Regions from separate parts of the Planococcus sp. 1R117A genome, predicted to be linked through region 2. Evidence: riboswitches for the same ligand, from Rfam matches in the RefSeq annotation. Region 2 holds a riboswitch; the other holds the start of a gene.
The links. A riboswitch is a leader RNA that binds a small molecule or an ion and turns the genes downstream of it on or off. The one in region 2 is predicted to bind cobalamin.
Positions count from the first base shown of each region.

Region 1: linked by a shared signal. The riboswitch ahead of ACSFXN_RS04520 (acyl-CoA thioesterase) and the one ahead of ACSFXN_RS01710 (ABC transporter substrate-binding protein) in region 2 are both predicted to bind cobalamin.

Region 1 is NZ_JBPRLO010000001.1:966,172-974,124, reverse strand. Features, by position in the region: gene ACSFXN_RS04535 (MFS transporter) at 1-1,243, opposite strand, end outside; gene ACSFXN_RS04530 (undecaprenyl-diphosphate phosphatase) at 1,712-2,539, shown strand; gene ACSFXN_RS04525 (Nramp family divalent metal transporter) at 2,832-4,103, shown strand; cobalamin riboswitch at 4,303-4,485, shown strand; gene ACSFXN_RS04520 (acyl-CoA thioesterase) at 4,641-5,126, shown strand; gene ACSFXN_RS04515 (ribonucleoside-diphosphate reductase subunit alpha) at 5,128-7,410, shown strand; gene ACSFXN_RS04510 (ribonucleotide-diphosphate reductase subunit beta) at 7,423-7,953, shown strand, end outside.
Region 2 is NZ_JBPRLO010000001.1:391,629-399,581, reverse strand. Features, by position in the region: gene speB (agmatinase) at 1-397, shown strand, start outside; gene ACSFXN_RS01725 (antibiotic biosynthesis monooxygenase family protein) at 918-1,415, shown strand; gene ACSFXN_RS01720 (DUF1934 domain-containing protein) at 1,574-1,984, shown strand; gene argS (arginine--tRNA ligase) at 1,981-3,642, shown strand; cobalamin riboswitch at 3,688-3,874, shown strand; gene ACSFXN_RS01710 (ABC transporter substrate-binding protein) at 3,979-4,953, shown strand; gene ACSFXN_RS01705 (FecCD family ABC transporter permease) at 4,961-5,938, shown strand; gene ACSFXN_RS01700 (adenosylcobinamide amidohydrolase) at 5,940-7,400, shown strand; gene cbiB (adenosylcobinamide-phosphate synthase CbiB) at 7,397-7,953, shown strand, end outside.

The DNA.
Region 1 (7,953 bases), 570 kb from region 2:
GGCTAGTTGGCTTCACCGGTGGGCTCGCCGCTAAAGCAGCGAACATGCCCAGCACGGGAAAGAGCATGATTATCCATAAAATCCCGGTATAACCGCCGAACTGATCGAACGCAATAGCAAGCGGCATCGGCCCCAGTGCTGAACCGGTAACAATCATTGCGACTGAAATGCCGCTGATGCTGCCGATATGCTTCCGGCCGAAGTAATTGGGCCATACGACTGCCATGACAATCCGCTCGATCCCCATGCTGACTCCCCAGATGATGCCGAAGACAATGGCGGCGGAAAGCGCGGAAGTGTTTTGCAGCAGCAGCAGCGATACAATTTCACCTGCAAACACCACGGCCAGCATATATTGCACTTTGATCTTTTCGAGGAGGATACCGGTCAGGAAAGTGACCGGAAGACCAATGAGTGCCGTTAAACTTAATACACTCGCGGCTGCTTCAAGTGACAGGGATTTTTCAGAGAAAATCGAAACCAAATGGAACGTCAGGCCGGAATTGACAATTCCGGGAATGACAGCGCAGAGGAGAAGCAGCCAGAATGCTTTTGTTTTTGAAGCTTCTTTCACGGTCCAGCTGGTTTCCACAATCGGCGTGCTATTTTTCCCGCCTTTTGCGGAGCTGCCGTTATCCGGCAGCAATCCCATGTCTTCCGGAGAGTTTTGGATGAGGAAGAAAGCAAGAGGAGTAAAGCAGACCACGATGATTACTCCAAGGATCAGCCACGAAGCGCGCCATCCGAAAGCGTCGATCAGCCAAACATTTAATAACGGAAATGCCGCGGAACTGACCAAACCGCCAATTGCTGCAATGCTGATGGCTCGCCCTCTTTTTTTGACAAACCATTGAGGGATAAGCGAGCTTGAAATAAGGCCCATGGACCCCTGGCCGAGCAGCCGGATAAAAAAGAAACCGATGAACAGCATGACGAGACTGGTGACAAAACTATTGAAAAAACAAGCAACAGCCAGGGCCAGTGAAACAATGACCGCCATTTTTCTCGAGCCGTTTCTGTCAATCAGCCGGCCGATAAAAAACAGCAGAAACCCTGCTGCTAGTGTGGCGGAGGAGTAAACAGCAGTAACCGTTGAACGGCTCCAGCCGAATTCGCTTATATAGTAATCGATGAAAATCGCGTTGGAATAGGTTTGTCCGGGGCCTGAAAAAAACTGGGACAGCGCAGCAAGCGCGATGATTACCCAGCCGTAATGAAAAGAGTAGCCTGTCTGTTGTTTCATTGTGCATCTCCATTTTTAAACCTCTAAATAAGGCCGTTTTATTGAAAGTGAAAGTAATAAATATATCAAAATCACAATTTATTATCATAGCATAATTGAAATATATTAAAAGTATTTGGTTTTATTTAAGATAAAGTAAAATGATTCAGAAATTTAATATTTTTAAATAACGTTCATATACTTCTCATAAATGTTTTTATAACATGCACATTTTGAGTTGCTCGATGTAAATGACTTTAAAAAAGTGTATGATTAAACAGATTAACCGTTTAAAATAATTAAGAGTGAACACAGCGGCATCATCATTGTAAAAGAAGGTTTGGGCTGCGAATAAAGTTTTAAGGCTAAAAAGGCGGCCTGGATTGGAAGCTTTGAGACTTCCATATTTTTTCGGCAATTTTCCACCAGTTGCCTGATTTCACAGTTTATATACAGCATTAATCATTTGATTTTAAAGGAGAAAAGAACATGCAGTTATGGGAATTAGTTGTTGCAATGATATTAGGGATTGTTGAAGGGCTGACAGAATTTGCTCCGGTTTCTTCAACGGGTCACATGATCATCGTCGATGACATTTGGCTACAGTCAAAAGAGCTGTACACAGAGCCGGTAGCGAATACATTTAAAGTAGTCATTCAATTAGGTTCAATTTTAGCGGTAGTCATCGTTTTTAAAGACCGATTTAAAGATTTGCTTGGACTGGATAGAAAAGCGACAGCAGGAAAAAAGCAGCGCCTTAGTTTAACAAAAGTGATTGTTGGATTAATCCCTGCCGGCGTACTGGGACTGTTATTTGAAGATTACATAGATGAGTATTTGTTTTCTGTAGAAACGGTCGTGATCGGACTTGTTGTTGGAGCGATTCTCATGTTGATCGCAGATTTTGTCACGAAAAAGAAGCCTCATCATACTGAAACGGTTGATAAAATGACATACAAGCAAGCATTAGGTATGGGTCTTTTCCAATGTCTTGGACTATGGCCTGGATTCTCGCGTTCCGGTTCTACAATTTCCGGAGGTGTTTTGCTGAGAATGAGCCACCATTCGGCAGCTGACTTTACGTTCATCATGGCGGTGCCGATCATGCTTGGCGCCAGCGGTTTGTCACTGATTAAAAACTGGCAATATTTCACGATGGACGCGTTGCCGTTCTTTACTGTCGGCTTTGTCAGTGCCTTCATCGTCGCGCTGGTCGTCGTTAAATTTTTCCTGAAATTGATCGACAAAATCAAATTGGTGCCTTTTGCGATTTACCGCCTGGTGCTTGCAGCATTGATTTATATATTCTTTCTGTAAGGGCTGCCGGACAACAGTCCTCTACGGCTCAAAAAAACCTAATCTTCTCTTTGAGAAGGTTAGGTTTTTTATTGCGAAAAAGTTGAAGAAGCCCTTTCCTATGTGGAGAAAACAGCTCGCTTTTCCTTTCATATAAAATTTTTGAAAATTCTTTCAATTAAGCACATAGTTGTCTATAATGAATTCAATCAACCAACTGAATGTCTATTCATTACTAAAAGCCAACCAGTAGTATTTTCAGCTAAGAAATTTTTTGTTTACTGAAAACTATAATGTATAGGGAGGTTTTTGAATGTCTACAGTTCAAAGCACTGAAAAATCAGTACCTGCTATACCACGTACGTTGAAAGAGAAAGCCAAAATGGTCGGACCGGGATTTGTAACCGCTGCAACAGGAGTGGGGACCGGCGATTTGATTGCGGCTCTTGTCGCTGGAGCGGCTTTTGGCATGACCCTTGGATGGGCTATTCTGCTCGGCTCTTTGTTCAAGTTTTACTTTACAGAAGGAATGGGACGGTGGCAGCTGGCAACAGGAAAGACCATTCTGGAAGGCTGGCATTCGCTTGGAAAGTGGGCAACGGGTTATTTCGGCGTCTATTCCATCATTTGGGGATTCAGTTACGGGGCAGCTGCCATGTCGACGAGCGCCCTCATGATGGTAACCATGTTTCCCATTATGCCTCTATGGGCTTGGGCAGTCATTCATGGATTAGCCGGTCTTGCACTGGTGCTGTTCGGCCATTATGAACTTTTTGAAAAAGTGATGACCCTTATGGTCGGTCTTATGTTTGTTACGGTTGTCGGGTCAGCGGTAATTCTTCTTCCGGATATCGGAAATATCGTGAGCGGTTTTGTTCCACGAACCGGCGGCAGTTCGCTGCTGCTTGTTTTAGGGCTGCTCGGCGGTGTGGGTGGAACGATTACGATGGCGTCGTACGGCTATTGGATCCGCGAAAAAAATTGGGTGGGCAAATCCTGGATTCCGATGATGAGAGTGGATTCCGCTACCGGCTACATCATTACAGCGATTTTCACCTTATCTCTACTAGTCGTCGGAGCGGAATTCCTGTTCGGTACCGGCATTGAAATTAATGGAGAAGAAGGGTTAGTGGCATTATCCGGTCTATATAGCGATCAATTTGGTTCTTTTGCCCGCTGGCTGTTCTTGATCGGCGCCTGGTCTGCCGCATTTTCATCCTTATTGGGTGTTTGGAACGGCGTGCCTTACCTGTTTGCTGACTTTGTCCGGATGGTGCGCAAAAAGGGGACAGATTCTGATGAGCCGGTTTCTAAGAAAGATCCGGCATACCGTTTTTACCTTCTATGGCTAACATTCCCACCGATGCTGCTGCTGTTTTTCGGCCAGCCGGTGCTTCTTGTTATCTTATATGGTGCGCTCGGCGCTTTGTTCATGCCGTTTCTAGCAATCAGCCTAATGCTTCTGCTCAATTCGAAACGAGTGGACCCGGGATTCAAGAACGGCTGGGTCACCAATACCGTTTTAACAGCCTGTGTCATTGTCTTTGTTTACCTGGGGACCGTTGAGCTGCTTAAATTGTTTTAACTGAAAAACAGAATCTTGCCTCGAGTAGGGGTTTATAGATAGCGGGGGAGTAATTAAGAAGGTCCGAAAGCTGATATGGATGCTTTCGGACTTTTTTTGCATTTTTGCTCTGGATTATGGGCTTGTAAAAGAAAAAGATCTGGTTTATAGTTTATAAATACAGTATTTAGTAAATTGTATAAATAACAACACTATATGTAGTAAAACCAATAACAATGGTGCCTGAAAAGGCTTAATAGGGAATCCGATGAAAAACCGGAGCTGTACCCGCAACTGTAAGTGCTGACGAACTATGGCAATCCACTGTCCAATCAATGGACGGGAAGGACATAGTGTAGGAAGACGCATGAGCCAGGAGACCTGCCATCGTTATAAGTTAATGACCTTCTCCGGGAGCTGGGAGGTATAACGAAGGTACTCTGCGCGGAACACGGTCTTTTGCCGGTTTCCGCTGGATTATTTACGTTTATCCAACCCATCCTCTCGCCTGAGAAGATGGGTTTTTTGTTTGCCCAAATACCGACTGGAGGATGAAAGATGACACAGCAAATTACAGCAAGCAGATCGCGGACGATTCAGACCAAATTGGTGCTGCCGCCGGATACCAATCATATGGGAACGATTTTCGGCGGGACGGTGCTTAGCTTTATCGACGAAATTGCCGCCATTACGGCCATGAAACACAGCGGAAAAGCCGTGGTGACTGCCTCAATTGATACGGTGAATTTCCTGTCGTCCGCCCGGGTCGGCAATGTGCTGCTTCTGGAAGGGGTTGTGATTTCCACCGGACGGACTTCGATGGAAGTTTATGTGAAAGCGGAATGCCAAAACATTGAAACAGGGGAGAAAACTTTGACGACGACCGCCATCCTGACAATGGTGGCAGTAAGCGAAGATGGAAAACCGACGCCGGTTCCCGGTGTAGTTCCGGAAACGGAAAATGAGAAGCAGTTGTTCCAAAGTGCGCAAGAACGCAAGCAGCGCCGCATGAAAATCAATGAATTTGCAAAGGAGCTGGTTTGATATGAATACAACAATCCATTCGAAAACAGATGCAGTCACGAAAGCCTTATTGCGGGCGAGAGATGTCTATAAATTGGAGACAGCCGATATGCTTGAGAAAGTGGAAAGCATGGATGGGCCAGTTAAAGGGGAACAATCCCTGATTTATGCACTCAACCGCATCTCCATGGCAGAACCGGATTGGACATTCGTCGCGGCGGAACTTTATTTAAACGATTTATACGAAAAAGCTGCGAAAAATCGGGGTTTTCAGGCGGAACTGAAGTACGGGGATTTCTATGGGCTGGTGAAAACTCTTAGTGAAATCGGCATTTATTCAGGAGACTTGCTGAAGCGCTATTCGGAAGAAGAAATCGAAGTGCTCGGGAAAGAAATCAATGCGGAACGGGATTTTTTGTTTAATTACATCGGCTTGTTTTTACTCGCGGACCGCTATTTGGCAAAGGATTACGAGGGGAATTTGTATGAGCTGCCGCAGGAACGTTTTCTGGTCATTGCAATGACTTTGATGCAGAACGAGCCAAAAAACAAACGGCTGGATCTGGTGAAAGAAGCTTATTGGGCGATGAGCAATCTCTATATGACGGTTGCGACGCCGACGCTGTCCAATGCCGGCAAGAGCTTCGGCCAGCTGTCTTCCTGCTTTATCGATACGGTGGATGATTCGCTTGACGGCATTTACTTGAACAACTGGGACATCGCGCGCCTCAGCAAAGACGGCGGCGGCATCGGCGTCTATTACGGCAAAGTGCGGGCGCTCGGATCCGATATCAAAAAGTTCAAAGGCAACTCGTCCGGCGTCATTCCGTGGATCCGCTTGGTCAACGACACGGCGGTCAGCGTCGACCAGCTCGGACAGCGCCAAGGCGCCGTAGCGATTTACTTGGATGTGTTCCACAAAGACATCATGAACGGGTTCTTGGATTTGAAAACGAACAACGGCGACGAGCGCCGGAAAGCGCATGATATTTTCACAGGCGTTGCGATTCCGGATCTGTTCATGGAAAAACTGAAGGAAACCGACGACAGCGGCCGCAGCACCGGTGAATGGCATACATTCTGCCCGCATCAGGTAAAACAGATAATGGGCTGGAAAGACGAAGCGGGGACGGCGCTTGGACTGGAAGATTTCTATGACGAAAGCGACGTGAAGCATTTCACGGAGAAATACGAAGAAGCGCTTGCCAATCCTTTATTGCCAAGGAAGACCTACCGGGCGATGGACATCATGGCGCGCATCATGGTGTCGCAGCTTGAAACCGGCACGCCGTATATGTTCTACCGCGATGAAGTCAACCGCCAGAACCCGAACAAGCACCTGCGCGGCAAAGGGCACACGTCGATTTACTGCAGCAATTTGTGTACAGAAATAATGCAAAATATGTCAGCGACAACGATTATGAAAGAATACACCGATGAAGACGGCAACTTGGTGATGATCCGCAAACCGGGCGATTTTGTCGTCTGCAACTTGTCGTCGATCAACTTGCCGCGTGCGGTGAAAGCGGAAGTGTTGGAGCGGTTGATTCCAATCCAGATGCGCATGCTCGATAACGTCATCGACTTAAACACGATTTCCGTAGGCCAGGCCGATGCGACGAATAAAAAATATCGCGCGGTGGGGAGCGGAACTTTCGGATGGGCACATTTACTCGCGCTTGAAGGCATCCACTGGGAAACAGACGAAGCGGTGGCATTTGCCGATAAATTATACGAGGAAATTGCTTACCATACGATCCGCTCTTCGATGGAGCTCGCCAAGGAAAAAGGCGCTTACCGCGAATTTACCGGATCGGAATGGCATACCGGCGAATATTTTGAACGCAAAAATTACACCAGCGAACGCTGGAATGAACTGCAACAAGAAATCACAGAACACGGCGTCCGAAACGGCTGGATGATGGCAGTGGCGCCAAATTCATCGACTGCAAAAATCGGCGGCTCGACAGATGGCATCGACCCGCTTTATGCCGTTGAATACGCCGAAGAAAAGAAAAACTTCAAATTTAAAGTGACGGCACCGGATTTGGACCATAACACATACGATTACTACCGCCGCTCGCGCCACGTGCTCGACCAGAACTGGAGCATCCGCCAGAACGCGGCCCGCCAGCGCCATATCGACCAGTCAGTCAGCTTCAATTTCTATGTGCCGCATACCATCAAAGCGAAAGAATTGCTGGGGCTGCATTTTAAGGCATGGCAGCAGGGCCTGAAGACGACGTACTACGTGCGCAGCACATCCCAGGCCGAAATTGAAGAATGCGAAGCATGCCAAAGCTAAGGAGGAATCATTATGTCGATACACGCACCATTGCAAAAAATTAAGCTGCTCAATCCGGAGCAGCCGAATAAATCCACAGGCATCATCAACGGGGAATCGTCCGGTTTATTAAACTGGAACGATATCGCTTATCCGCAGATGTACGACTTGTACCAGACGCTGCTGGCGAACTTCTGGAAAGCGCAGGAAATCAATATGCAGGACGACATCAAGCAATGGGACCACTTGACGGACGTTGAACGCGACGTCTTTCTGCGCATCAATACGCAGCTGGCGTCGCTCGACAGCCTGCAGACACCAACGATGAGCCAGGTCATGGACTATGTCACCGATTCCAGCTTCAAGGCGATTTTTGCCGTCATTTCCCAGCAGGAAGCGGTCCATAACGAGTCATATTCGTATATCCTGAGTTCACTCGTGTCAATCAGCGAACAAAACGCCCGCTTCAACCAGGCGAAAAGCGATCCAATTGTGCGAAAGCGCAATGAACTGATTTTGGATGCTTACGAAGCGTTCCGACAAGACCCGACGCCGCAAAGTTTA
Region 2 (7,953 bases):
CGATCATATTGGACCAACGAATGTCTACTCGTTCGGCATCCGTTCCGGCATGAAAGAAGAATTTGAGTGGGCAAAAGAGCAAGGCATGTACATCTCGAAATTCGAAGTGCTGGAGCCGTTGAAAGAAGTCCTGCCGACATTAGCTGGACGCCCGGTATATGTTACGATCGACATCGATGTTCTGGACCCGGCGCATGCGCCTGGAACAGGCACGGTTGATGCAGGCGGCATTACTTCGCGTGAGCTGCTCGCGTCGATCCACGCAATCGCAGCATCGGATATCAACGTTGTCGGTTTCGACCTTGTTGAAGTATGTCCAGTTTATGATCATTCGGATCAAACTGCCAATACGGCAAGCAAATTGATTCGCGAAATGATTTTGGGCTGGGTGAAATAAGAAAAGCGGAGGCGATCGTGCGAAACCTGACGGGCATAAGACGGGCCGACGAAGTGGTGCACTTTATCACACAGTCGGAACGGCTTATGACCCGAAGGTTTGATCGCCGAAGCTGGACAATAAGAAAAGCGGAAACGGCCATTTAGGTTCGACTGGCATAAGACGAACCAGCGAAGTGGCGCTTTTTGCCACACAGCTGGGTTGACTTATGACCCGAGAACCTGGCCGTTGCAGCTGGACAATAAGAAAAGCGGAAACGCTTTTCCGCCAATCTTTAATAAAAAAGCCGGTCTGGAATTTTCCAGGCCGGCTTTAACTTTTTGGTGCTGAAAAATCATCTGAAACAGGCCGAATGATCATGGAAATACGTTGAGTAATCATAGATCCACGAAAACTGATTATAGAACTCCACCGAGTGATCATAGAACCGCAATAATTGACCATAGCGCACCGAAAATAGAATCTCTCCATTAAAAACGGTAAGATAAGAATGAATCATTAACTGGAAGAGGTGCTGACAATGGAATTATACAAATGGACTGGTCATAGGGACCAAGGCGTGGCAATCCTGGCCGCTATGGCGAATGCGCGGCTGGTGTACTTGGTGGACGGCGAGGAATCGGTTTTGCTTTATGAATCAGAAGGCGGAGCTCCTTTGCAGGGATTTGAAGCGTATCAGGTATTGAATGCTGTCGGTGACATCAACGACGGCTATTATGCCGTATTCAATAATATTCCGGTAACGGATGAAGGCCGTGAGCTATTTGAATCGCGTTTCCAAAATAGAGCGGGCATGGTCGAGAAAGAGCCCGGCTTTGCGGCCATCCGCGTGTTGCGCCCTGTCCAATCGGATACGTATATCATCCTGACTTTATGGAAAGACGAGAAGTCGTTTACGGACTGGCAGCAATCACAGGCTTACGGCCACGCTCATGCGAAGCGGGGAACGTCTGAAGGAATCGATAAGAAGCCGAATATCTTTCCACGTCCTTCTTTTGTGAAAACGTATATCAAATGAAAATGACTTCTTGCAACCACTCCTAATGGGTGGTTTTTTTGTCTGGCCAAATTTCAATACCGTCTCTTCAGAGCATAAAATGAAACTTAAATTGAAATGGAACCTTGAATCGGGCTATAATAAAAAGGCTATTGCTATTACATAAAGGAGGCGGCGGAATGCAAAAAGCTGTGAAAATAAAACTCACGACGATTATCCGTCAGCCAGACACAGAAGAACAGCTGATGGAGTTGTGGTCACACGGCACGCTGACAATAAAAAACGATCGGCGCTACTTGCAGTATGAGGAGCAGCTGGAAGAGCTGTTGATTCGAACCACAGTAAAGCTCAGTGAAAACGAAGCAGTGATTATGAGAAGCGGCGCCCTGCAGATGCGGCTACCGTTTTTATTACATAAAGAACAGACAGGAAATTTAACAAATGAGCAAGGCACTTTTATGCTGACGACAAAAGCTCATGAGCTGACGATCAGCGATACACGCTTTAAAGTCCGTTACGATCTGGCAATGGGCTCTGCTCACGTCGGAGAATATGAAATGGAAATCCAATTTATGGAGGGTCAAAAATGAATGCAGTAGAAAAAGTACAGCACGCCATTAAACTGGCAATCAGTGAAGCGGTTCAAAAAGCGGAATTGACGCCCGAACCAGTCGAAGTTTACCTGGAATCACCGAAAGACAAAGCGAACGGCGATTACGCCACAAACATTGCGATGCAATTAGCGCGTGTAGCGAAAAAAGCGCCGCGTGTCATTGCAGAAGCGATTGTCGGAAATCTTGACAAAGAAACAGCGAATATCGAAAAAGTGGATATTGCCGGACCTGGATTTATTAACATCACGATCAAAAAAGATTATCTGCTGGACGTAGTGAAAACCGTCCTGGAGCAAAAAGAAGATTATGGCCGCACCAATTCAGGCGGAGGCGAGCGGATTCAAGTCGAATTCGTGTCTGCCAACCCGACAGGCGACCTTCATCTTGGGCATGCCCGCGGTGCATCAGTCGGTGATTCACTATGCAACGTATTGGATGTTGCGGGTTACGATGTGTCACGTGAATACTATATCAATGATGCCGGGAACCAAATCAATAATTTGGCGCTGTCCATCGAAGCGCGTTATTTTGAAGCACTCGGCGAACCGCTGAACATGCCGGAAGACGGCTACCGCGGCCAGGACATCAAAGACATCGCTGCAGATCTTGTGAAAGAGCATGGCGATAAATTTGTCTCGATGACAAAAGAAGAACGTTTTGAAGCGTTCCGCAAGCATGGCTTGAAAGTGGAACTGGCGAAATTGCAGCAAGACTTGGCTGATTTCCGCGTTGAGTTTGATGAATGGTTCTCGGAAACTTCTTTATACGAAAAAGGCGAGATTGAAATTGCGCTGAACAAGCTTCGCGAGAACGGCCATATCTACGAAGAAGAAGGTGCAACTTGGTTCCGCTCGACGACATTCGGTGACGACAAAGACCGCGTATTGATCAAGAACGACGGTTCGTTTACATATATGCTGCCGGATATCGCTTATCATGACGACAAATTGTCCCGCGGTTTTGATAAGCTGATCAACATCTGGGGAGCTGACCACCACGGTTATATCCCACGCATGAAAGCGGCGATTGAAGCGCTTGGCTATGACCGCGATACGCTTGAAGTGAGCATCATCCAAATGGTCCAGCTGTACAAAGACGGCGAAAAGATGAAAATGAGCAAACGTACCGGGAAAGCAGTAACGATGCGTGAACTGGTTGAATTGGTCGGCTTGGATGCAGTGCGTTATTTCTTCGCTATGCGTTCAGGTGATTCCCATATGGACTTTGACTTGGATCTGGCTGTATCGCAGTCCAACGAAAACCCGGTTTATTATTCACAATATGCCCATGCGCGCATCTGTTCGATTTTGCGCCAAGCGGAAGAGCTAGGATTCTTAGCTTCTACAGATAATTTAGATCTGCTGACTTCGGAAAAAGAAATCGATGTCCTGAAAAAAATCGGTGATTTCCCGCAAGTGGTGGCAGATGCTGCGAAACAACGCGCACCGCATCGCGTCACTACCTATATTCAGGAATTGGCAGCTCATTTCCACAGCTTCTATAATGCCAATAAAGTATTGGATGCTTCGAACGCGGAACTGACTGCTGCGCGCCTTGCGCTGATCACAGCTGTTAAAACTACTTTAGCTAATGCGCTGAAATTAGTTGGAGTTTCCGCTCCTGACAAAATGTAAGAGACACAGAAAGAATTTTGTGTATAATTAACTTATTAAGAAACTTAATAATTCAATCATAAAGGTGCTTATGTCTAAGAACATGAGTTAAAAGGGAAGCCGGTTCGATTCCGGCGCGGTCCCGCCACTGTAAGTGAGAGCAATCTGCCAACAGCCACTGAAGCAACGCTTTGGGAAGGTGCAGTACGCCATGATCACAAGCCAGGAGACCTGCCTTTATGACAACACCCACTAAGCCTGCGAGGACCGGCTGGATGCACACGTTTTTTATGTCGTCCTTTCAATCTCTCGCAGTGTCTGCGGGAGATTTTTTATTTGATAAAAGGGGATGTCGAGATGAAGAAGTTTTGGAAGTTTGGAGCAAGTGCAGGGATGGCAGCAATGCTGCTCGCAGGTTGTGGCGGGCAAGAAGCACCGACAGGAGAGAATGCGGAAACACCGACAGATCCGCCAAAGGAAGTAGCGGAAGCTGAATTTCCGGTAACGATGAAGGATGCAATGGGAGAAGAAATCGTAATCGAAGAAGAACCGAAAGCGATCGTTTCCATGGTGCCGTCAAATACAGAAATCGCTTACGAACTCGGATTGGGAGAAAAAATGGTCGGGGTATCCGATTTTGATAATTATCCGGAAGAAGCGGCAACTGTCGAGAAAATCGGCGGGCAGGAATTCAATGTTGAAAAAATCATCAGCTTGCAGCCGGACTTGGTATTGGCCCATGAATCAGGTGTAGGCGTCGGTGAGGCTGGACTTCAGCAATTGCGTGATGCCGGCATTAAAGTATACGTTGTCCAGGAAGCCCAAAGTTTTGACGAAGTATATGACACAATGACGATTATTGGACAAGCAACCGGTACAATGCAAGAAGCGGATGCACTCGTTTCTGAAATGGAAGCACAAGTAGAAGAAATCGAAGAACAAGCGAGCAAAATCAAAGAACCAAAAAAAGTATTTGTTGAAGTAGGCAGCAATCCGGAAATTTATACAACCGGCAGCGGAACGTTCATGGATGAAATGCTGGACATCATCAACGCGGAAAATGCGGCTGGTGAGCTGGAAGGATGGGTCAGCATGGACCCGGAAGCAATTGTCGAAGCCAATCCGGATGTGATTGTGTCGACCGAAGGTGCTTACGTGCCGGATGCGGTTGAAAAAATCAAGGCCCGCAGTGGCTTTGCCGATGTTACGGCAGTGAAAGAAGATGCGGTTTATAATGTTGATTCGGATAAAGTTACCCGTTCTGGCCCGAGATTGACAGAAGGTTTGATGGAAATGGCTCAAGCTGTTTATCCTGAGGTTTTCAGTGAGTAAAAACAGCCTGGCTTATATCGTCTCTTTCATTCTATTGGGAGGGGCTGTCCTGCTGGGAGTAACGGTCGGCACGGTTTCCATTTCGCCGGAAGTGCTGTGGAACCCCGAGTCGGATGAAACAGCTGCCAATATTTTGTGGAATATCCGGATGCCGCGCGTGGTTTTGGCAGGTTTAGTCGGTGCAGCGCTGGCAATTGCCGGTGCAGCATTCCAAGGCTTGCTTAAAAACCCGCTGGCCGATCCTTACACTTTAGGAGTGTCATCCGGTGCCTCAGTCGGCGCTGTGATGACGCTCTTTTTCGGCATTTCGGTCCCGTTTTTAGGGAATTATACTTTGCCGGTGATGAGCATGCTGGGTGCATTGTTGACGATGTTTGCAGTAATGAGTTTTGCGAAATTGGTCGATCGTTCCATGAAAATGGAAACTGTCATTTTGACAGGAATCATTTTCAGTTCGTTTCTCGGCTCTGTCATCTCCTTGATGATAGCGCTGACGGGAGAAGAGCTTCGCCAAATCATCGGCTGGCTTCTTGGCAGTGTATCGATGCGAGGCTGGCCCTATGTTCAAATGGCCTTGCCGTTTATCCTCATCGGATCCTTCTTGCTTTGGCTGAACCGGCGTGAGTTGAATGCCATGCTGTTCGGGGAAGAACGGGCACAGCATTTGGGAGTCGACGTGAAAAAAAGGAAAATGATGATTCTTATCAGCGGATCCGTTCTGACCGGAGCGGCTGTAGCGGTTTCGGGAACGATCGGCTTTGTTGGCTTGGTCGTGCCACATATGACCCGGCTCGTATGGGGTTCGGATCATCGGCATGTATTGCCGCTGTCTTTTATCAACGGTGCTGCGTTATTGATCATCTGTGATTTGGTGTCCCGGACGATCATTTCACCGACAGAATTGCCAATTGGGGTAATTACCGCATTTATCGGGGCACCGGTTTTTGCGTTTATCTTTTTCCGGCAGCGGAAAGGAGTGGCTTGATATGTTGAAAATAACAGAGTTGGTTGGCGGATACGGAGATAAGAACATCGTCGATGATGTTTCTTTCCAAGTTTCCAAAGGCTCGATGCTTGGGATTTTAGGGCCGAACGGCAGCGGGAAATCCACGATGATGAAATTAATCAGCGGGGTGCTGCCTTTAAAGAGCGGAAAAATTGAAATTGAAGAGAAGACAATCACTGATTTTGGGGCTAAAGAACTCGCCAGGCACATGGCCGTTTTGCCACAGCTTCATGCGCATGCATTTGCCCATACGGTCCGTGAAACGGTATCGCTTGGAAGATACCCGCATCAAAGCGGCTGGTTTTCTTCCTGGTCTGAAGAAGATGAAACGGCTGTAACAGAAGCCATGCGCTTGATGAACATCACGCATTACGAGACTACACAAATCGACCGCTTATCAGGGGGAGAGCAGCAGCGCGTTTTTGTGGCACAGGCATTGGCCCAAAATGCTAAAATCCTGCTGCTCGACGAACCGACCAATCATTTGGACATCAATCATCAAAAAGAACTGCTTGATACCATTAAAAAACAAGCGATTGAAAAAGAATTGACAGTTGTGTCGATTTTCCATGACATCAATATTGCGTCCATGTATTGCGATCAACTTCTGCTGTTGGACCATGGCAAGATTATCCGTATGGGGGAGCCGCACGAAGTGGTGCGGGAACAGGATATTGAAGCCGTCTACCGGACGCGGGTTAGCAACCATCCACATCCAGAGCTTCCAAAACCGCAAGTCACGCTGCTTCCGGGAATAAAGCGGCGGACAGAAGAATGGGAAATCCGTGCCGAAGACTTTGCAGTTTCGCCGAATATGGTGCTTTACCAAAGTGAAGTTCCTCTGAAAACCGTATCTTCAGCTGTCATCAATGCCGGAGCCGGCTGGTTCCGGACATTCATTAATCGCCATGTGGACATGAATTATAATATCGATGACAGTTTGATGGAAATGACAGGATTCATTGAAGAGTTGGGTTTTAAACCTACAGATACTGTCGGAATGATGACGGCTGTACAAACCCAGGATGCTATCGTGAAGGAGTACAAGGCTTCTTTCGGTTCCATCGTCATTGCGGTGACTGCAGGAATTGGAAATGCAGTGGATGTCTCGAAGGCACTTGAACGTGCCATGCAAGTTGGCACGATTAATACGTGGATTATGGTCAATGGCAAATTATCGGATGAAGCTTTTATCCAAGCGATGATTACCGCTACGGAAGCCAAAACAAAAGCGCTTCATCTTGAAGGCGTAATGGATCTGCTGACAAATACGTTAGCGACCGGAACTTCGACTGACAGCTGTTTGGTCGCTGCTACGCAGCAAGGTGAACATTTGCCATACGCTGGCCCGATTACCGAGCTTGGAAAGTTGATCGGAGCAGGGGTATTTGAATGTACAGTGGAAGCAATTGGCTTATACCGCGAGGCGAAAAAGGAATGATCAGCCATATTTTTGCCATTGGACTGGGTCTCATAATCGATCGGATTGTCGGAGATCCACCCGGCTGGCCCCATCCGGTCAGATGGCTGGGAACTTTGATATCAAAGCTGACAGCCAAATGGAACCATCCGCCGAATGCTTTTCGCAACGGTTTTCTTCTCGTCTTAGCCGCCGCTGCGGCAGCTTTTGGAACAGCTTATCTGTTGGTTTCGGGAGCATATGCCGTTCACTGGAGTTTGGGCTTTCTTATCGAAACGATTTTAATCGCTTCCGGCCTGGCACAAAAAAGCTTGCGTGATGCCGCAGAAGACGTGTACCAGCCGCTGATTCAGAAGGACTGGAGCCAGGCAAGGGAAAAGCTGTCCTGGATTGTCGGGCGTGACACCGCTCATTTAGATGAAAGTGAAATTACCCGCGGCGTTGTCGAAACTGTATCAGAAAATACAAGCGACGGTATTACGGCACCGTTATTTTGGGCATTTCTGCTGGGGGCACCCGGATTATGGCTATATAAAGCAGTCAATACATGCGACTCGATGGTGGGCTATAAAAA